Linked DNA regions of Lentimonas sp. CC4. The protein of the gene in region 2 interacts with the protein of the main gene of each other region in a pairwise test. Links are inferred from orthologs where the notes say so. Each region holds a gene or a part of one and is shown on either strand. Other genes may lie near its edges.

The links.
Region 1: the proteins of purT (region 2) and GZZ87_RS15365 interact in binary tests that used the Escherichia coli proteins (3 or more experiments, as listed by UniProt). The link is inferred for Lentimonas sp. CC4 from one-to-one orthologs.

What each region holds. Positions count from the first base shown.
Region 1 is NZ_CACVBO010000001.1:3,579,376-3,589,517, reverse strand. Bases 1,325-4,239 are described here. They hold GZZ87_RS15365 (polyprenyl synthetase family protein), read right to left. Parts: upstream 3,288-4,239; coding sequence 2,361-3,287; downstream 1,325-2,360. Other genes in these bases: GZZ87_RS15355 (hypothetical protein), read left to right, coding at 3,887-4,239; GZZ87_RS15360 (DUF4013 domain-containing protein), read left to right, coding at 3,271-3,867; GZZ87_RS15370 (arsenate reductase family protein), read left to right, coding at 1,856-2,215; GZZ87_RS15375 (hypothetical protein), read left to right, coding at 1,325-1,813. In the rest of the region: hisS (histidine--tRNA ligase), read left to right, coding at 1-1,181; more of GZZ87_RS15375, read left to right, coding at 1,316-1,324; more of GZZ87_RS15355, read left to right, coding at 4,240-4,591; GZZ87_RS15350 (hypothetical protein), read left to right, coding at 4,678-5,745; GZZ87_RS15345 (TrkA C-terminal domain-containing protein), read right to left, coding at 5,801-7,417; GZZ87_RS15340 (molybdopterin-guanine dinucleotide biosynthesis protein MobB), read right to left, coding at 7,469-8,065; GZZ87_RS15335 (tyrosine-protein phosphatase), read left to right, coding at 8,215-8,991; GZZ87_RS15330 (hypothetical protein), read right to left, coding at 9,042-9,461; GZZ87_RS15325 (DUF3592 domain-containing protein), read right to left, coding at 9,474-10,142.
Region 2 is NZ_CACVBO010000001.1:2,155,141-2,165,232, reverse strand. The notes cover bases 7,228-10,092. They hold purT (formate-dependent phosphoribosylglycinamide formyltransferase), read left to right. Parts: upstream 7,228-8,000; coding sequence 8,001-9,185; downstream 9,186-10,092. Other genes in these bases: GZZ87_RS09465 (hypothetical protein), read left to right, coding at 9,139-10,035; GZZ87_RS09475 (sodium:calcium symporter), read left to right, coding at 7,228-7,943. Outside these bases: GZZ87_RS09500 (SO_0444 family Cu/Zn efflux transporter), read left to right, coding at 307-1,530; GZZ87_RS09495 (hypothetical protein), read right to left, coding at 1,527-1,730; GZZ87_RS09490 (hypothetical protein), read left to right, coding at 2,056-2,703; GZZ87_RS09485 (M56 family metallopeptidase), read right to left, coding at 2,943-6,368; GZZ87_RS09480 (BlaI/MecI/CopY family transcriptional regulator), read right to left, coding at 6,368-6,769; more of GZZ87_RS09475, read left to right, coding at 6,954-7,227. UniProt on the Escherichia coli protein: Involved in the de novo purine biosynthesis. Catalyzes the transfer of formate to 5-phospho-ribosyl-glycinamide (GAR), producing 5-phospho-ribosyl-N-formylglycinamide (FGAR). Formate is provided by PurU via hydrolysis of 10-formyl-tetrahydrofolate.

The DNA.
Region 1 (10,142 bases), 1.4 Mb from region 2 along the record:
TCAATTTCGAAGACCGTGGTGGTCGTGCTGTGGCCTTGCGCCCAGAGATGACGCCGTCGCTCGCGCGTCTGATCGGAGCAAAGGCGAATAGTCTGAAGCGCCCGATCAAGTGGTTTAATATCGGAGAGCACTATCGCTATGAGAAACCTCAAAAGGGCCGCTTGCGGGCATTTTATCAGTTCAATGTCGATATTTTCGGTGAGGCTGGGCCAGGTGCTGATGCTGAGTTGATCGCTCTTTTGGTGCAGGCTTTGCGTGCGTTCGGGCTCGATTCTGGTGACTTTAAAGTGCGCCTGAGTGATCGTGATCTCTGGTTGCTGATGTTGGCCGCTGAGGGGCTGAATGAAGCGGGCAGTGCTACAGTGCTGGGTATCATCGATAAGTTGGAGCGCACTGACCGCGTGAAGGCTGTCGAGAAACTCGCTGAGGTTTTGGGGGATGAGGCGGATGCCTTTCTCGCTCGTGTGGAAAAGGTGATTGCGATTCGTGATTTCGATGAACTTTCGACTTATATTTTGAATTTACCGCTGGAAGGTGACTTGGCTGAGCAGGCTAAGAAGCGCCTCGATGATTGGAGTGCGTTGCTGCGTGGCATTAACGGTGCAGGTGCTGGTGATTTTATTCAAATCGACCTCGGAATCGTTCGTGGCCTCGCCTATTATACTGGTTTTGTGTTTGAAGCATTCGAAGCGAGTGGCGAAGGCCGTGCGCTTGCGGGCGGCGGGCGTTATGACGCCTTGGTTAAGAAACTCGGTGGCCCTGAAATGCCAGCTGTCGGTTTTGCAATGGGCGATGTGACTTTAGAGGATCTTCTCGAATCGAAGAAACTTTTGAGCACTTACGTCGAAAGTCCCGACTTCATTGCCATTATCGGTGGTGCTGAGGCGCGGGACGCGGCGATGGGCGACGCTGCCTTGTTGCGTTCGATGGGCTATCGCGTTGATTATCCCTTGAAAGATCAAGGCTTCGGTAAGCAGTTTAAAGATGCGAATCAGAAAGGCGCACGTTTTGCACTGATCTATGGTTCTGATGAGATCGAGAAGGGCGTGGTCAAGATTCGTGATTTCTCGACGGGACTAGAGCAGGAGTTTTCGCGTCAGGGCTTGGCCGGGGTAGTGCCTGAGTTGATGACTGGTGGCTTGTTGTCAGATGAGGGGGATGGATCATCTGCAGATGGGTGATTAACCCTACTTGTCGGTAGGGTGTGCGGTTCTTTTCTTGTTAAGGTATTGTTAATCAATCGCTCGTTGTGTGTATTCACTTTACTTTGTAAGGGGTCTGGATTCATTAATTTTTATTAATTGTAGATATAGTTATGTTAAAACCTAAAAAGCTTTTATTCTGGATCTTGTTTGGCATCGTCGCCTTTCAGTTGTTTGAGTATGTGAAGGTTCAAACAGAAGGTGACGTTATTGCTTATAAGCGCTTAGCAAAGGCGATTATGAAAAATGATGACTATGTCATAAAAGATGCGTCAGCAGGGGAACTTGCCGCGAAAATACTTACAACTCAAACTGGGCGTGAAGAGTTGTTTCATGGCTCTGATATTTTAATGACTTATTATAACGTGAAATCACGGAAGGTAAGTGCTGATCAGAATAGCGTATCGCTTGTTGTGGAGCAGGTCTCTCGGGTCAATCCTCCAGGATTTGACACCCTTTGGGGAGAAAAGGAAGTGCGCTTGAAGCATGCGGTGCAGTTAGTTAAGCGAGACCAAGATTGGATAATTAAAAGTTTTGATGACCCTGCGATTGATATGGCTCCTACTGGTGGTGGTCATAAGTCAGAATTACGTCTCTTTTTAGATCTGTAGTCTGGCTCAGGCTTGCGCTGGAGTGACTATCGTCTTCAGACTGTGATGATGAAAGTTTTCACATATAAAAGCTGTAGCTCCTGTCGTAAAGCGACCAAATGGCTCAACGAGCAGGGTATTTCCTTTGAGGAAATCCCTATCAGAGATACTCCACCAAGTGTCCAAGAATTACGGCAAATGCTGAGCTACCAAGCCGATGAGTTGCGCAAGTTATTTAACACTGCTGGAGGTGATTACCGAGAGTTGAATTTGAAGGATAAGCTACCTGGAATGCCGGTCGACGACGCGCTCGACCTTCTTGCGGGGCGTGGTAATTTGGTCAAACGTCCGTTCTTGCTGGGCAATGGTGTCGGGCTCGTCGGCTTTAAGGAAGCGCAATGGGCGCAGGCGCTTGGACGCTAGTGTGTGAAGCAGATATTGCTACCAACCTCCGGCAGACTTGCGTCCTGCCTGCCTAGGCAGGGTGCGCTGGCGAAATAGTGCAGCAATCATGTGTTACGCCTGATCACAGCTAAGGAGGCGACTCGCACTATCCTGAACTATGCTTCTAGTTGATTCGGTGTTCAAGGTCGCGGATCAAATCTAGTAAGAAGGCGTTGTTGCCACCGAGTGCTTCGGCGGCTTCGATCGCAGCGGCGGTATGTTTTTTTGCTTCAGAATACGCGCCGTCGATGCCGTGCAGAGCGACGTAGGTGCTTTTGTCGACTGCGCTATCGTTGCCGACTGGCTTGCCCAGCTCCTCAGGGTTCGAGGTGGCATCTAAAATGTCATCAACAATCTGAAAGGTGAGTCCGATATGGTAGCCGACTGCTTCGATTTGTTTGAGCTGTGCTTCGCTTGGGGCGCAGAAGCGTAGCCCCATCGTGAGGGCGGCGGTGAGCAGGGCGCCGGTTTTGTTCTCGTGAATGTAGCGCAGTGTTTCCGTGTTGATTGGCTTACCTTCGTTGTCGATGTCTTCCTGCTGGCCGCCGATCAGGCGTTCGCTACCGCTGGCGGTGGAGAGGTCATAGATTAGGCCAGTTGCTAAGGTTGGTTGGTTGATGTAGTGCCCCGCCAGAAGTTGAAAGGCGTAGGTGAGGAGCGAGTCGCCTGCGAGCACTGCGGTGGCTTCGTCAAATTGTGTGTGGCAGGAGGGGCGGCCGCGGCGCAGGTCACTATCGTCAATCGAGGGTAGGTCGTCGTGAATTAGAGTATAGGTGTGTAGGCACTCGATCGCCACAGCTGCGGCGAGTGGATCGGCATTCGATGGGAATAATTCGCTCGCAGCCATCACCAGCACGGGGCGGATACGTTTGCCGCCAGCTTCCATTGAGTAGCGCATGGCAGCGTGCAGTCGCTCGGGGCGCGTGGATGCAGCAGGTAGTAGCTGCTCGATTCCCAGTTCCACTCGTTTTTGATAGGTGGCCAATTTTTCTTTTAATGCGTGATTCACTCGGCTACCTTGACTGAACCTAGCTATGAAGGAAAAGCCCATATTTGAAGAAGTTTTCACCCAATTGACCTGTCAGCCTAAATTTGGGCTCAAGTTGTTGATTGGGAGTGCGCTTTCTTTCGTCCCTATTGTGAATTTTTTCGCATTTGGTTATTTGTATCGATTCGCTGCCCAAGTGCGACGCAGTGGGCAGCTTCGCCTACCGGAGTGGGATGACTGGGCTGGACTTTTTTCGGATGGCTTGAAGTTCGCCGTGGCGTGGGCGACTTATTGGTTGCTGCCGATGCTAGTGGTGGTGCTTTTGTCCCGTATGCTATGTGCGTTTGGGATGGTTACAGTGGCTTATCTTTTGGTGACTTCTGTTCTTGGGCTTGCATCGGTGTTGTTTAGCGTGGCTTTGTATCGCTTACAGATGCGCTCTGATTTTAAAGATTTATTGGACGTGGTTTTAATCGTCCGGATGAGTTGTATGAAGGGGCATGAGTTTATTATACCAGTGCTAGTTTTTCTCGGTATTTGTGCGTTTTCATTGCCACTTTATGGTTTCGCCTTCTTTGTTAGTTTTCTTTTGTTAATTGCTCAAGCAAGCCTGTGCTATCGTTCTCTCGAGTCTGGTAAGTAACCCCGATTATTCTTATATTATGTCTGCTAATAAAAATGTTGAAGAACGCGAAGCCACGCTAGGTGGGGTTCTGTTTCTAGGTGCTCTGATGGCATTGCTAGGTGCCTTTGGAGGCTTTATGTTTCTGGCTTCGGTGTCGCCGAAATCTTATAAATCGGTCGAGGAGCTGCAGGCTTATTTAGAAAAGACTTCAGAGCCGAATTTGTTGGAGGCATCCTATTTCGAAGGCCCTGTTTCTAGAAGCCGCAGTTGGGAATTGAAGCGTGATGAGTTATTTAGTGGTAGCGCGACTACCGTTGAGCTGACTTCTGGTGAGATTAATGCGTGGATGGCATCGAAATTTCGTCAGTCCAAGCCTGCGTCTAATGATGAAGAGGCGCCGAATATTGTGATTCTCCCTGGTGCTCCGAACTTCTTTATCGACGCAAATCTTGGCTTTTTTCTTAACTTACCAACTGATGTCTCTATTTATGGGAGCGATTACAATTGGTTGGTCGTGGCTCAGGGGCATTTCTCCGATGGTCCGTGGGTTGAGTTCCAAGTGGATGCGTTGCATGTCAATGATGCGGGGATCCCAGTGGTTGGTGGTGTTGCAGATAGGTTTGTTGGTGCGTTGTTGCAGGCGTATTCTGAGACCGAAGAGTTTATCGCAATCCAGAAAGCGTGGACAAGAGTTGAATCAGTGGAACTTGTTGAAGACATGATCCGTTTGAAGCTTCGCTAATGAAGTCGAGTTCCTACCGTCAGATTCTTTGCTGTTTTTTGCTAAGTTTGTTGCCACATTTTGGTGTTGCACAAAGTGGTGAGAAATTGTCTTTTGTCGAAGGGCGTTACTGTGAAGTCGTCGGCACTGATCAACGCTCTGTCTCGTTTGCAAATACTCTGGGCGAACATGTGATTGAGCAGTGTGCCAGTTACCTTCGGGCTGGTAGCCATAGTTTTCCGCAGCGGCTTTTCGTTGCGCTTCGGCCTGAAGATCGGGTTGCGTTTGAAGGGGACTATCAAATTCAAATCGGGGCTCGTGGGCAAGTGAGCTTGAACCTTCGATGGGGGGCGGATTTGGCATTAGAAACGGTGTGTCGTGCCTTTGCCGAGGCTTACATTGTGCGTTATGTGAATTTTAACTATGGCCCAGATGCTAGCGATAAAATCCGCTATTGGGCGGTGTCAGGGCTCGCTTCGCAGTGTTACTTGAGTCTGCGTCCTGCACTGCAGGGGCAATATATACGAGAGGCGCGTGAGGACGGAGTATTGAAGATCGAAGCATTGCTAGGTCTTGATTTGGCAACTGCTCATCAGAGTGATCTGTCTCCACGCGATGGTTATTGGGTGCTTTATGCATTGCGAAAGCGTGGCTTGAGTCGAACCGACACCGGAGATCTTCTTGATCGAGCCATTGCAGGACGCGATGTCACTGTGACAATGGAAGCTTTGATACAGCCAGTGGATGTAGATCAACAGCCTATTACCTTGGAGGCCTGGTGGCAGAGTCAAATGGCTAATTATCTTACCGAAGAGCCTGAGCATTACGATAGTATGGATGCTTCTCAGGTGTGGTTAGAAGAACTGGCTCAGTTTGATACGTATCGTGCCTCTGGCGGTGAACTAAAGAATCTTAAAGAGCTTTGGGTGCATCGTGACGATGAGGCGTTGCGTGCTGTCATTGCGGCTCGTCGTGAGATTATTGCCATTCGTATTGAGCGTGTGAACCCAGCGTATTTTAATGCCGCTCAGTCGCTCGGCGCACTTTACGAAACGACTCTTCAGTCTGAGCGTAAGTTTGAGTTTATCCATGCATTTACCGGCTATCTCAGCGATTGGGAAGATACGAAGCGACTACATGAAAAGACGCATGCTCTACTCGACGCACCCAAGTAGTGCGTCGATGTTACCGTAGCTGCATTTGGTTGCCTTGGATTGGCCTTTGCTCAATCTAGACCAGCAATTCAATAAGAATCTTGGCGATAAGAATCATGACGATCAACGCCACGGGATAGGCGGACACGTAGCTGATGACTGGCACTTGAGAATCTGTCTTCGCTGTGATGGCGCCGAGGGCAGGGGTCGATGTCATACCGCCACAAATCCCTCCGAGTGATTGAAGTGGATCTAGTTTGAAGAGCTTACGTGCCAGAGGCCATGCGATGATGAGCGGCACGACGCTAACGAGCATCCCCAAGCCAAAGAGTGTGATGCCGTATTCTTGCACAGTTGCTACGAGTGATACGCCGCCACGCACACCTGCATTCGCGAGGAAGAACACCAATCCGAGGTCTTGGAGTAATAGGCGAGTCGGGCGTGGGATGTGTCCCACGATCCGCCCTACCTTACCGAAATGTCCGAGTAGCAGCGCGACCAAGAGTGGGCCACCGGCGAGGCCGAGGGTAAGTGGCGTGCTGCCAGGAAGGCCGATGGGGATCAAGCCCGCGATGATACCGAGCGTCAGCCCGGCGGAAAGTGAGAGCAGGTCGGTGGAGTCGATCGCGTTGCTACGGTGTCCGACTGCTTTGCCGAAATTTTTGAGATCTTCGCTGCGTCCAACAGTGGTGAGGTTGTCATGTGTTTCGATCAGCGTCGCTGTGTTGGGGACAAATGTTAAGCCGTTACGAGTGATGCGAGTGATGACGACGCCGTATTTTTTGAGTGGAGCGATATCGCGGATGGATTTACCCGCCATTTTGCGATCTGTGACGAGCAGATTTTGACGTTCATTTTCGACGTCTTTTAATACGTGGCGGTCGCTGCGCTGGCCTAGGTAGTCGATCGCAATCGCAATCTCTTTGCTGCGGCCGACTAGAAGGAGGAGTTGCCCTTCACTAAATTCATCCCCGTAGCTAAGTGGCACGAGTTGATCGTCTTTTAGAATTCGTGAAACTTGGCAGGCGTTGAGATTATTAATGCCTGCATCGGCGATTTTTTTGCCAAGCAAATTTTTATTGGTCACTTCTACCAGCACTGTGATGACGCGGTCGTCGGTATTGTCCTCTGCTTCATGCTCTTCTGCGATGGCTTCCAAATCGTGCTTTAAAATACGTGGTAAGAGTTGCACAAATAGCACAACGCCGATGACGCCAAAGGGGTAGGCGATACCATAGCCGATACTGACGCCAGAGGCACCGTCTTTTAGGCCTTCTGTTGCAGCAGCGAGAGCAGGGGTGCTGGTGAGGGCGCCGGCAAAAATGCCTGCAGCTAAGTCTGCTGGTAAATTTAATAGTTCTGCACCCGCCCAGGTGATGGCGCCACCAGTCGCGACGATGACGAGTGCTAGTTTTGCGAGTGTCGCACCTTCGCGGGCTACGGATGCGAAGAAGCGGCCACCTGCACCAATGCCTACACAATAGACGAAGAGCACGAGGCCAAGTGTGCCGATGCCGCCTGGAATGCTATAGCCTAGATGCCCTGCGAGTAGGGCTGTAAACAGAACTCCAGAACTGCCGAGGTTGATTCCTTTGATGGTGATGTTCCCAAAAAGTAGGCCCGATGCGATAATGGCGAACAGCGCAATGAGCGGCTGGTCGAGTAGCAGTTGGTTGATGGCTTCAATGTTCATAAGTAAAATTAATACTAGAAAAGTCTAGGATAAGTCATGGTTGTTGCAAGCTCACTTTTCAAATTCGAGCGGATTCTCTTGAGCTAGAGCTAAGTAGCAAGCACGGAACACCTCACGCATATTACCGTGATTGCAATAAAAGGCTTTTTCTGCGTGTTTGCAGAGGGTGTCGCTGTAATAATCGCCAGCGAGTTGACGCACAAATTGATGTGCGAGTGGCCAATTGACTTCTGTTTGTCGTAGGATGGGCACACCTCGTTTACGATGTAGGGTAGCGATGAGCGTGAATCCATTGCTGCGAGCAGTTCGGCAGATGCGCCGCCATTGCCAAAAGTTAAGCACTTCTGCGCCATCAAACAAGCAGACCTGCTGCGGCTTTAGATCTTGTAGCTGAATGGTGACTTTCCTGCGCTCATGCGGAGTGGAGTCGAGATTTAGCCGGCACCAGTGTGTCGTGTAGCCACGTTGCTGTAATAATGGTTCCAGGTCTTCGAGTAGTGTCGTCTTGCCAGTGCCTTTTGCCCCGAGCAAGCAACTGCACGCTTGTCTCAGCGCGCGGTCGGCGAGGGCTTCAAGTGTATCGACTTCCAGCATGTAGCGGATTTTCTCAATGCTTGAGGAACGAAAGGGATTTGCGCTGGCTTTCATTCTTAGGAAAAGAGGGACGAGGCATGAAAGTTGTTTTGAGCGGAAGGGGATGGCAAATGAAAATCTAATTTGGCTTCGAACGATTGTTGAACTGTTTCGTGATCATCCACGGTTGACCTGTGCCCTCGCACAGACATTTTTAGCGATCGATGGCGAATCCACGACATATACCACTCGAATCACAACCCAACTTTCGCGATCTTGGCGGCTATGCAGCTGCCGGTGGCAAGCACACGCGCTTTGGGCAGCTGTATCGCTCGGGCAATCTCGACCAGCTAACCGAAGCAGACCGCGATGCCATCCGTGCGCTGGGCATTCGCACTGTGGTCGACTTTCGCTCTATTGCTGAAGTAAAGGCGGATGAAGCGTTTTGGCAGGAGCAAGATACGCGCTATATTCATTTGCCCATTGATCCTGGTAATTTGGCATCGCTCTTCTGGGAGGCGATGCGCACCGGTGACAGTTCCGCGCTGCCTGACGATATTCTAGCGGTCAACAATCGGTTGGTTGTGGAAGAGGCGCGTAGCCAATATGCTGAGTTGTTTAAGCTCCTGAGTGAGCCGAGTCACTTGCCGCTTCTTTTTAACTGCACGCATGGTAAAGATCGCACGGGGGTTGCTGCTGTTTTGACTTTGTTGGCAGTCGGCGTCGCTTCCGAGGATGCGCGCTCTGATTATCTGCTTTCGAATGTATTTCGTGAGGCTGAAAATAACGCCCAACTGAACGCGCTTCGCGAAAGGGTGCAAGACAAGCCTGGAATCGACTTTAGCAAACTAGAGGCTGCCTTCACGCTACAGTCACACCATTATGATGTGATACTTGAGACCGCGCGTAAGGTATCAGGGAGTCTGCATGACTATTTCCGCATAGGTCTAAGGTGCAGTGATCCGCAGCGCTCGGCAATTCGTGATAATCTGCTGGGATAGCAGGGGGCCAAGTTTTAGACGTGATACAGACATTTCTGCCTGTCCGCGAATCAGCGAATCGATCTACGTTTCAGAAACGACAGCGGCGAGCGCTTGCTGTCATTCGCCACTGCTGAGAGCTCCACGGCTTTGCCCTGTGGTGATACTGTGATGGGTAGCTGGTGCTCGGCTTTGCCTTTCTTGACGCTCAGACTGAGTTCCCAGTTGAGCGATATCAGCTTACCGTCGAACGAGTAGGGAGACGGAGGTAGTGTAAACTCAAATGGCTCTTCGCCGCTCGTGGCATCGGTCGTCCAGCTGAGCTCGGCCTCGATCTTGTGATCGGTGGTGCCGCGACCTTCGGTGAACCAGCCGAGTGTGAGCCGCACTGTCTGTGGTGCTTTTTTGAGTGCCCAGAGGATTTTGCCGGAAAACTGCTGACCTGGTTGTAGTTCAGTCGTCGTTAGATCAATGAAAATGGTATCGTCCATGGTATTGGGTGGCTAGCTGAGTGGAATGGGGCGAACAGTGATCGGATACGTGTTTTTAATGTCAGGGAATCTGGGGATTTCCCCGTCCACGCTGATTTGCCACACAATTTTATTATTACTGCTGTCGAAGCTATGCATGCTGTCGGTCGGTATCGTCAGCTCTAGCGTGCCGCGCTGTTGAGCTGCAGGTTGGTCGAGTTCGAGTAGTAGATCGCGATAGAAGGTGGATTTATCGGTCACGGAATTCGTGCCGCGTCGATAGGTGGCGGCTTCTTCGCCCTGCAGTGCAATCTTCAGGTTGCGCACCTTCGTGAGTGGCTTGGTCGCGCTCCATTCCAGTTGCACCTTGTCGCCGAGCGCTGGACTGGATTCGCTTAGAGTGAGTTCGATCTTTGGATTGGCCAACGCTAGCAGTGAGTGGAAGATTCCAAAGATCAAACCGATGCCTATTAATACGAAGGGGATCAGGAAGATGGTGAGGAACCAGTCGGGGCGTCCTCCTTGGTAGCTCTTGATGAGCTGGAAAAGAAACACGCTGACGATACCATTCCAGAAGCACGCGGCAAAAGTCACAGCTATGACTTTGCCGATGCCCGATGAGCTGGATTTGAGTTGCTGTGTGCCGGCGGCCTCGGTTGTGACGCGTTTATGGCGACTGTTGAAGCTGAAGCCCCATTTCTT
Region 2 (10,092 bases):
TCATTTTTTAAAGAACTCCAGGCCACTTGAGTTTCAGCCACAAAAAGGCACAAAGAAGCACGAAAAACTAAACAGCAGAAATTTTTGTGTATTTTTGCGCCTCTTTGTGGCCATAAAATACTCATGGATAGAACCTCATCCGATTCAACTTTTGCTAATATGCGATGGCATTGGCGTTCAGTCACCCACACACGACTCTGAATCCTAATCCAAGACTCGACCCAAAGAAGATTAAGAGTATGAGTAAGATTACGATTAAGGCTCTCCCCCTCCCCACTTTCCACTCCTCACTCTCCACTTCGTAAAATGTCCGCATTCCTCAAAGCATTTGCTCTCAACACATGGGAGATGGTCGCCGAAATGGCGCCCTACCTGATCTTCGGCTTCGCCATCGCGGGGCTCCTGCACATTTTAATTCGCAAGGAGCAAGTGCAACGCCTCCTCGGCAAGCCCGGACTCAGCTCCGTCCTCAAGTCCTGCGCGATCGGCGTGCCGATGCCGCTGTGTTCCTGCTCCGTCATTCCCGTCGCCGCCTCCCTACGAAAGAGTGGCGCTAGCCGCGGCGCCACCGCCGCCTTCCTCAGCTCCACCCCACAAACCGGAGTCGATAGCATCCTAGCCACCTATGCCCTCATGGGCGGCCTCTTCACCGCAGTGCGCGTCGCAGTGGCCTTTGTCAGCGGCATCGTCACTGGCTTTCTAATCGAGCTCTTCTGCAAAGAGAAAGTGGAAGACACCACTCCAAGCCCAAACCTTTCTCCATCCACAATCAATCTCAGTCCGAACCTCAGCCTTAATCCTAATCTTACTCTTAACCCTAATCAGTCCCTGACTCCTCCGTCCGCAGCCCCCACACCGAGTAAGATTACGAGTATGAGCATGATTAAGACAGAAAAGCCTCAAGTCTCAGGCCTCCAACCTCAGGTCTCCCCCCTCAAGTCTCCCCCCTCAGGTCTCCCCAAGCGGAGCCTAAGCGCCGCTCTCCGCTACGGCTTCATCAACCTCCCAGCCGACCTGGCCGTCGCCCTACTCGTCGGCCTCGGACTCGCAGGACTCATCACCACACTCCTCCCAGCCGACCTCATCAGCGGCTCCTTTAGCACTGGCCCACTCGCCTTCTTGCTCGCCACTGTGATCAGCCTGCCACTCTACATCTGCGCCACCGCTTCCATCCCGATGGCCTATGCCCTGATGGCCGCGGGGCTCTCACCCGGCGCTGCCCTCATCTTTCTAATCACCGGTCCCGCGACCAACACCACGACGGTTGTCACCATCTGGAAACTTATTGGGCGCAAAGCCACACTCATCTACCTAGGCTGCCTCACAGTGATTGCATGGCTCGCAGGCTGGCTGCTCAATAGCAGTCTCACTTCAAGTGCAATGGAGCACGCCGCACACGACCACGCAGACATGCAACCCGCACTCTGGCAACACGCCAGCGGCGTTGCCTTGATTGTGATTTTATTCGTCTCACTCTACACCATGCGCCAACCGAAGCAGGCCACGAAATCCTGCTGCTGCGCGAATTAGAGAATACCGCGATAGACTGACCAACTACCGATGCCACGCACACTGAGAGGGGAACTACGACCTGCAGCACCAGTCCAACGCATGTTTTCAACCGTTAATGGACGTTCATAAACGTAAATCACATACGGCATAGTAAAAACAAACAGAGCCAGTGAACAATGTATTGATGCCCAGAGCAGGCATTCAATCGTAGGTGGCATCCTTCAGGTGGTCACCGCCTTGGTAAGGAGACACCCCATCGCCATGTCGGTCGAGCACCTAAAGGAACTCGACTACGCCCTCAGTGAACTCTGCGGTTTAAAAAATGCGATCTATCGTTTGGATCCGCCATCGTGGTTAAGCGCACATTAAGCGGGCAACAAACGATAAAGAATAAGCGACTTTAAGAGTCGCAAAACATTCCCTTTTCAGTCTCCCAAACCCATTAAATAGCATTGCACATCACAGATGCAGGCAGTTCATTGACTTACCATAATTAACCTACGTCACTCTTTCAACGCGAGCTTACATCCCACCTTCCAGCATATGAAACATCCTATAGCATTCATTCTCATCGCAGCTGCGGCACTACTCTCAGGCTGCAATGAAAGTGAGGAAGTCACTCAAGCAGAATGGCCCTCATACTGGTTCTGGGCCCCTGCTCCAGCTCACGACACTTGGCCAGCGAAATATGCCCCCTACCCAAAATATAAAACTGAAAGCACATGGACCAAAGACAGTTTCAAACGATTTCTAGATATATCTGATATAAAGGTTAATTTTGAGCCATATGACTCATCCACTCACTTCCTCACCGTTCAAGTGATGATCTATGACAAGGAGCAGGAGAAAGAGATGCAAGTCTGTAGCCTATCTCATCAGAACACTCGTAACGCTGAGGACGGGATCTATCTTTATATCGCGATCGCCCCTGAAGAGTTCGGTAAGAATGCCCTCTTTGACTCACCACGTTGGAAACTATATATAGAATCCGGCGTGCCAAGGAGCGGTCTATACGAAATCAGAGAACTCATCCCCAATCTCTCTGCGGATGCAGAGAAAGGCTCAAGCATTACATTTCATCTTCAAAGAAAGGACAACAAGGAGGGCACGCCATACATCGCCTTCGCCGACACTAGTAACTATGAGATAAGGATTTATTCTCATTTAGTGGAGATCGAAACGCAGGACTAAGCAAGCCGATCGCATGCAGTTTGGGTCAAGTGGCAGGAGCTTAAGGGCTGAAGGCCGCCATTGGCGGCTGTCCAATTTTCCATATTTTTATAGCAATTACCCGCGTCGACAATTGCGACACTCACCCATCTAACCAAGGAATCTACAACCTCTGGCTTGGCAACAAGTGCCTGAGGACAACTCCTAGATGTGCGGGATAGAGTCTCCCAACACCAGCCTTTGAGCGAATTCCCGAATCCCTACTTCGCATCCACCGGAACGAGCCCCGACCATTTATAGAGTTCGATTTGAAGCTCTACTTCGGAGCCTCCCCCCGCCTTAGCTGAAGGCGCATACCCACTCACAAATTTACCAGAACGCGAACCGATCTCAAACGTTCCCTCCGGTAAATTATCAAACTCGAACCGCCCCTGCGCATCCGTGTTCTCGCAATCAAACCATGTGGGATAGGCACCTTCGACATATTCTGCACGTGTTGCATACACTTCAGCTCCCGGAATGACTCGGCCAGTCGACGCTTCGCGCACCACTCCGACGATCCGATAGCCTTGTTTCAACGGAAACACTTGCTCACGCTTTCTAGACTTAATTTTAAGTCGGCTAGGCTGATGCCCCAGAACCGAATCCACCATCAAATAGTAGGAGCCATCTACATCAAAGTTGAGCCCCTCGATCTGAAAACGTCCCTCAGCATCAGTCATCGGCCCATCTCTAGAAAACCCATGTCCTGCATCAGGTTGAAACGAAAATCGAGTTTTCTGATATGCCACAGGACGACCCTCTGAATCTAGGATACGCCCAGCAATCGTCTCACCGACAGGCAGCACACAATCGAACTGATGCAGCGGCTGTTCTTCGGTAACCTCAATAAGTTCCGACAATACATGTGTATAATTACGATTCACACAAATAACATACACTCCACCAACTGGCAACGGCGTCGCCAAATAGCGATCACTTAGATCATGGCTCAAGCTAGAGTTTTTCACTTCCACACGTAGCGAACGATCCCTCATGGTGTTTCCTTCGACATCAGCCACAAACACAGAGATGTGAGCACCCCGCGCAGGGCTACCATCGACTTCATGCACATTTCCCATGATCGCACCCGCAGGCTCTGCATCGACTTCAATTTCAAAGACTGAACCATCCTCATTGAAAAGAACCTCATCACGAAGACTGCCAGTGGGACGCTGAATCCAATATCCCGTCAACCCTTCTGGTAATAGCTCCACGCGATTCGGAGCAGGCACCGAAAACGTTGAGACTCCATCCAGCACATCGACTCGCTTGCGCACTAATTGTCTCACTGCGGCCGAGCCCTCAGCATACTTCAGATGCTGCGCAATCATTGAACCATTCACAGGAGGCTGCCCATCCGGCACATTGAATCGAACACGGACCTGCTGAAGCCCCGATTTACTTCTAGCACTCAATGGCGTCAAATCGATCAGAACGACATCGTCCTCATCCTGTAAATCCGCCCATGTATACTCAAAATCAGCATCATTGACCCGCACTCGGATCTCGGACTGATAGCGTGGCAAATATGAAAATCGAGCAATACCATCGACGACTGTAACTTGTTGCACCTCACCGAACGGAGTATACCCACCATCGTCATCAATCTTCAAAGTTGGAGCGATATTCACTTTGATCGTCTCCCCCTCACCTAGCCATTCTGCAGGCACGCCCCTTAATTCAAAACTAAAGGGCTTCACTGACAACATAGGCAAGTCATACGATTGCCCAGCAGTCACTGGCCCAAGCACGGCACCTGCATAACCGTAGATCTCTGCCACATAATAATAGTGAGTATCACTACGCAAACCATCCAACACGACGACTCCCTGACTGTTACTCGGTGCAACTGACGGTGGTGAACCATATGTATGAACGCCCTCAGAGCTCCTCCTGCCTTTCAAACCGATTTCAGCGCCCGCAATTGGCTCGCCTGTCACTTGATCAACAACTCGGATCTCTGTCGGCTCAGTGCGTGACAAACGCAACTCCACCATTTCATCCTCAGCAAGCGTCACACCTTTAAAAACCCCTTGCTCATACCCCGCCGACGAGGTTTTCAAGTTCACAGGATAGTGCGCAAGATGCTCAAAGTTCGCGATACCGTCTGCACCTGACAATCCATCAAAACGAATATTTTGCCCTGGGCCTAAGTCGTAACTCCCCTGGACCTTCACACTTTCAAGCACCTCACCCTCCTCATCGACAAAACGCACTTTAGCTCGATCACCTTCACTTAATTCAAGCACCACACCGTCAACATCTTCCTCAATGTAACCAAAATCATGATACACGGGAGCCACACCGTCAGCCTTTGCCATTAACTGTGACTCCCCATTCCCTACGGTAAAATCAAAATGCCCAGACCTATCAGTTCGACCAGAGATATGAGACTGCCCACTGCTCGTTTGAGAATACCTATAAAAGGTAATCCGCTCATCAGGCACCACGCCGCCAGGCAGAAGAAATTGCCCACGAACCGTAAACTTCGGATCCGAGGCCGAGCTCGCACGATAACGATAGTCCGGATAAACAGCCTGCAGCTCAGCGATCTCCGCAATACGCTCTTCGGGCGTCATCAACTGCACCGCAACGGTCGCTGTCAGTTGAAAAAGTCCAATGCCAACAAGACTCAGCGTAATCAGCCCCGCTACCACAGGCAGTCGCAGGTGCAGATCCGGAGTCGATGCCGGCTGCAGTAAACGCTTCACTCGGCTCAGCAACGAGGCCGACCGACCATCCCCTGCAAATGCAGGTGCAAGCTCAAGCCCTACCGGCACATGCCCTTCGGCCGCATCGACTAGGGTGCGTATATAAGTCAGCTTTTGCCCAGTCACCTCCACCGCAATGGCATCGCAACATGCTTCACGCTCCGCCCGCACCTGCCCACTGATCCACCATAGACATGGATTGAAAAAGAGCAGCGCCTCCGCAATCAACTGAAAGAAATTGACGACGTGATCGTAGCGTCGAATGTGCGCTAACTCGTGCGCAATGATTGCTTCCAATTGCTCGGGGCTCAACGCGGTCAACTGACTCAGCGGCAGTAACACCACAGGCTTCAACAATCCACACACGGCCGCAACCGGCACCTGCGCACTCGATAAAATCGGCACCAAGCGCCGCATCCCGACCTTCTTAAATACCCGCAAGAAAGGCTCGGTCGAAATCGGCTCCGCACTCCGCTTCAAGCGCCGCGCTCCACTCACCGCAGCAATCACCCGCACAATCCCAATCACCGATCCAATCAACCACAGCGAAAAACAAATCTGCCGCCAGCCCCATTCAGAGGAAACACCAACCGACGTAGCAGCCTCTGGCGCTAAAGTCTGGCTCACTCGCGACTCTGGTATGACTGCCATAGAAGCGTCCAAAACTTCGATCGGCTCCAAAGCCTGAACCGAAGCAACCAACCCATCTAACTGTTGCTCAGCCCGGTGCTGCACTACCGAAAGACTCATTGGAACCGCAGCACAGGCGAGCCCGAAAGCCACCAAGCTAATGCCATAGCGCACATCCGTTCGCCTGCCAGGCAAACATCGTAGCACAACAAAAAGCAGCACTGCAATGACAGCCCCCTGCCAGAGATGGTGCAACAATGCCTCGACAATCACGTCGACAGAAAGCTCAGCAAACCAATCCATTATTGATTCGCCTCGTCGTTCTGATTCGACTCATGCGCTTCCAGCAATTTACGAATCTCGGCCAGTTCACCCGCATCCACAGAGTCGGCCTGTAGCAATTGCTGCATCACCGCGCTCGGCTTTCCTCCGAATACTTGACTAATCAAGCGCTGCATCAACGGCGTCGCCACCACATCACGCTCCACCGCTGGCAACCAATGATCCGCACTACCCGTCGCAGGCCGCTCACGCCGCAGAAAGCCCTTCTTTTCCATGACCTGCATGACAGAGAGCACACTCGTATAGGCACGCGCTTTACCATCTGTTAGACGCTCGCGCACTTCACGCACGGTCAACGGAGCCGTCTCCCAAAGGATACTGAGTATGTGTAGTTCGAAGTCTGAAGGCTTTTTCTTGATCATCGCGCGTGCTAATTTAAAGGACTACTGTATTTACAGTAGATATGCCTACTGTAACTACAGTAGTGCGCAAGAAAAAATTCAGCTACGCGCTTGATTCAAGCTCTTCATAAGGCGTTCCATTCATTTTCAAGCAGAGCGGTGATAATAATTTGCACTCACGAAAACAGCCTCACAACTTGGCGGCTTGGAATTGATACAGGCACAGATTGAATACTTCGCAGGCGTATGGACGCCCCTCGCGCTCGTGGGCATTTTCCTCGTCAGCTCATTGCTGATCATCTGGCGTCTAGAAAAAATGACGCATCGCGGCGTTGAAGGCACCGTGCTGGGCACGCTTTTCATGCCTTACTTTTCAGGACTAGGCAATTTGGTGTTCATCGCCGTCGTGCTGAAAAACAAAGGCCCTGCAGAAGAAGTTGCGATCAACTGTTGGACGAATAACATCACCAACCTGTGCCTGCTACTTGCTGTGCCGGCACTGATCTGGGGACTGCAACTCGGCTCCCAATCCAAAGCTAAAAAGGCTCAGCGCGATTCGAAGCTTCACCGCCTGTCGCTCGCACTGACCCTAGTAGCGATGCTGTTCTTCAGCCTCATGGTTTGGGTGCTCGGCCAAGACGGCACGATTGATCGCTTCGACGGCTTCGCACTCGTCGGCCTCTTCCTCTTTTGGCAATGCTTCCACGTCTATGAAGTGCTCAAAGAAAACACCCGCAGCGGCAGCTCATGGCACCCTGCGATCATCATTGACCTAGTCCTAATCCTGATTGGCAGCGTGCTCACATTGGTATCCGTCGACGGTATCGTCACTGCGATCATGAACAGCGAGAGCGGATTTTTCAGCGCGAACCAACTCGGCCTACTAACGGGCTGGTTGATGGTGCTGCCCAATGCCGTGCTCGCTTTTTACTACGCCTACAAACGTAAAGCCGATGTCGTTTACAGCTCACAAGTCGGTGACGGACATATCTGCATTCCGCTTTGCATTGGCCTCTATGCCATCTTCCAGCCGATGCCGCTACCCGACATGTTTGATATCGGCCTGCTCTTGATCGCAGGCGCCGCACTACTACACCTCGCCTGTATTGTAATTTTTCGCCGCCTTCCCAAACTCATCGCAGTCGTGATGGTCGGTGCCTACGGCTACAGCCTCTATTGGCAATTTGCGGGTTGATCGCAGAACCTTTGATTTGTGATTGAGTCTCCTGCCTCGGGCACATTCACTCGGCAAATGACGACTCTCGGGACTCCTTTTACATCGACAGCAAAAAAAGTGCTACTCTGTGGCTCAGGCGAACTGGGCAAAGAAGTCGCCATCGAACTCCAGCGCTACGGCGTCGAAGTGATCGCCGTGGATGCCTATGCCGACGCACCAGCCATGCAAGTCGCAGACCGCTCCCACATCGTCTCGATGCTCGACGGTGCGGCGCTGCGTGCCGTGATTGAGCTCGAAAAGCCCGACCTCGTCGTGCCGGAAGTCGAGGCAATCGCCACCGACACACTGGCCGAACTCGAGCGCGAAGGAGCCGTCACCGTCATCCCGACCGCACGCGCCACACAGTTGACAATGAACCGCGAAGGCATTCGTCGCCTCGCAGCTGAAGAACTCGGCCATCTCACCTCTCCCTATCAGTTTGCCGACGCCTTCGAAGACTTCCGCGCCGCAATCGACTCGATCGGTATGCCCTGCGTGATCAAGCCGATCATGAGTTCTTCGGGTAAAGGACAGAGCGTCGTTAAAACCGAGGCCGACATCCAAGCCTCTTGGGACTACGCGCAAGAAGGTGGCCGTGCCGGCAAGGGCAAAGTCATCGTCGAAGGCTTTGTCGAATTCGACTACGAAATTACTCTCCTCACCGTGCGCCATGTTGGTGGCACCAGTTTCTGTGCCCCCATCGGGCACATTCAAGTCGACGGCGACTACCGCGAGTCTTGGCAGCCACAAGCCATGAGCGATGCGGCACTCAAGAGTGCGCAGCAAATGGCCGAATCCGTCACCGCCAGCCTAGGGGGCTACGGCCTGTTCGGCGTCGAGCTTTTCGTCAAAGGCGACACCGTAATCTTCAGCGAAGTGTCTCCACGCCCACACGACACTGGCATGGTCACCATGATCTCACAGGATCTTCCGCAATTCTCGCTGCACGCCCGCGCCATCCTCGGCCTGCCGATCCCGACGATCCGTCAGTTTGGCCCGAGCGCCTCTTCCGTGATTTTAGTCGAAGGCACGTCCAAACAAGTTAGCTTCGGCAACTTGGGACAAGCCCTCAGCGAGCCCGACACGCAGCTACGCCTCTTTGGCAAACCTGAAGTGAACGGCAAGCGCCGCATGGGGGTCGCCCTAGCACGCGCAGAAACAATTGAAGCGGCACGTGAAAAAGCCTGCCGCGCGTCGAGTGCGGTGGACGTGCAGTTGTAGCCATGCAACTCCACACGCTGCAGGCCGCATCACGCTCGCCCTCCGCGAGTCGATTTCGGCACTCGCCGACCAGCAGCATTTTATTCGCGCTCATCCTACTCACCATCACTGGTGCGATCGTATGCTGGCATGTGATGGGCGATCTACCGCGCATCATCATGCTCTTCTCAGCCGGAAGCTGTGCGCTGATCAGCCTGTTTGCGCTCTCCACAGTCAAACATGCACTCCGCGCAACGAACTGGATCCTTACAGTCGATCCCCAACAGGTGCAGATCAAGTTCCGCTCGTATCTCAACGCAACTTCCCACAAGAGGATCCACAAGTCGCCGAACTCAAACTGACAGAGATCGAATCCGCAAACATCACCAAGCAAACACTGAAAGCCCCCGGCGCTGACAACGCCACGACTACGTCTTTCCACACCTTTTTAGATCTGCACACCCCAAGCACAGATCTCCAACCACTCAAAGCGCAGCTCAAATATGAGCGAACCTGCAAAGCTCCCAAAACAGGGCGACTCGTCACAAGCAGCAGCAAATATCAGCACTACCCGGTATCCATCGTCGGCGAACATACGGTTCGCATCGCATGGCGCTCGCCCAGTGACCGCATTACGCCCAACATCAAGACGGCACTCAAAGCATTCAGCCGCCAAGGCATCCGGATCGATCCCTTACAAAAGGAGACACACGATCTCACCAAGACGGCCAGTGAGCAAACTGCTCAAGACGATCAGATCCTACAGCTCGCCGAACACGGTAATATGCTAGCCGCGATCAAACTCACTCGAAAAAGTTACGGCATGCGTTTAACCGAAGCTAAGGCCTTCGTCGAAGATCTGCTGCAGTAGCCTACGCTACAAAACAAACAATCTAGCCTAAATTGAATCCCGATTGACTTATACGAA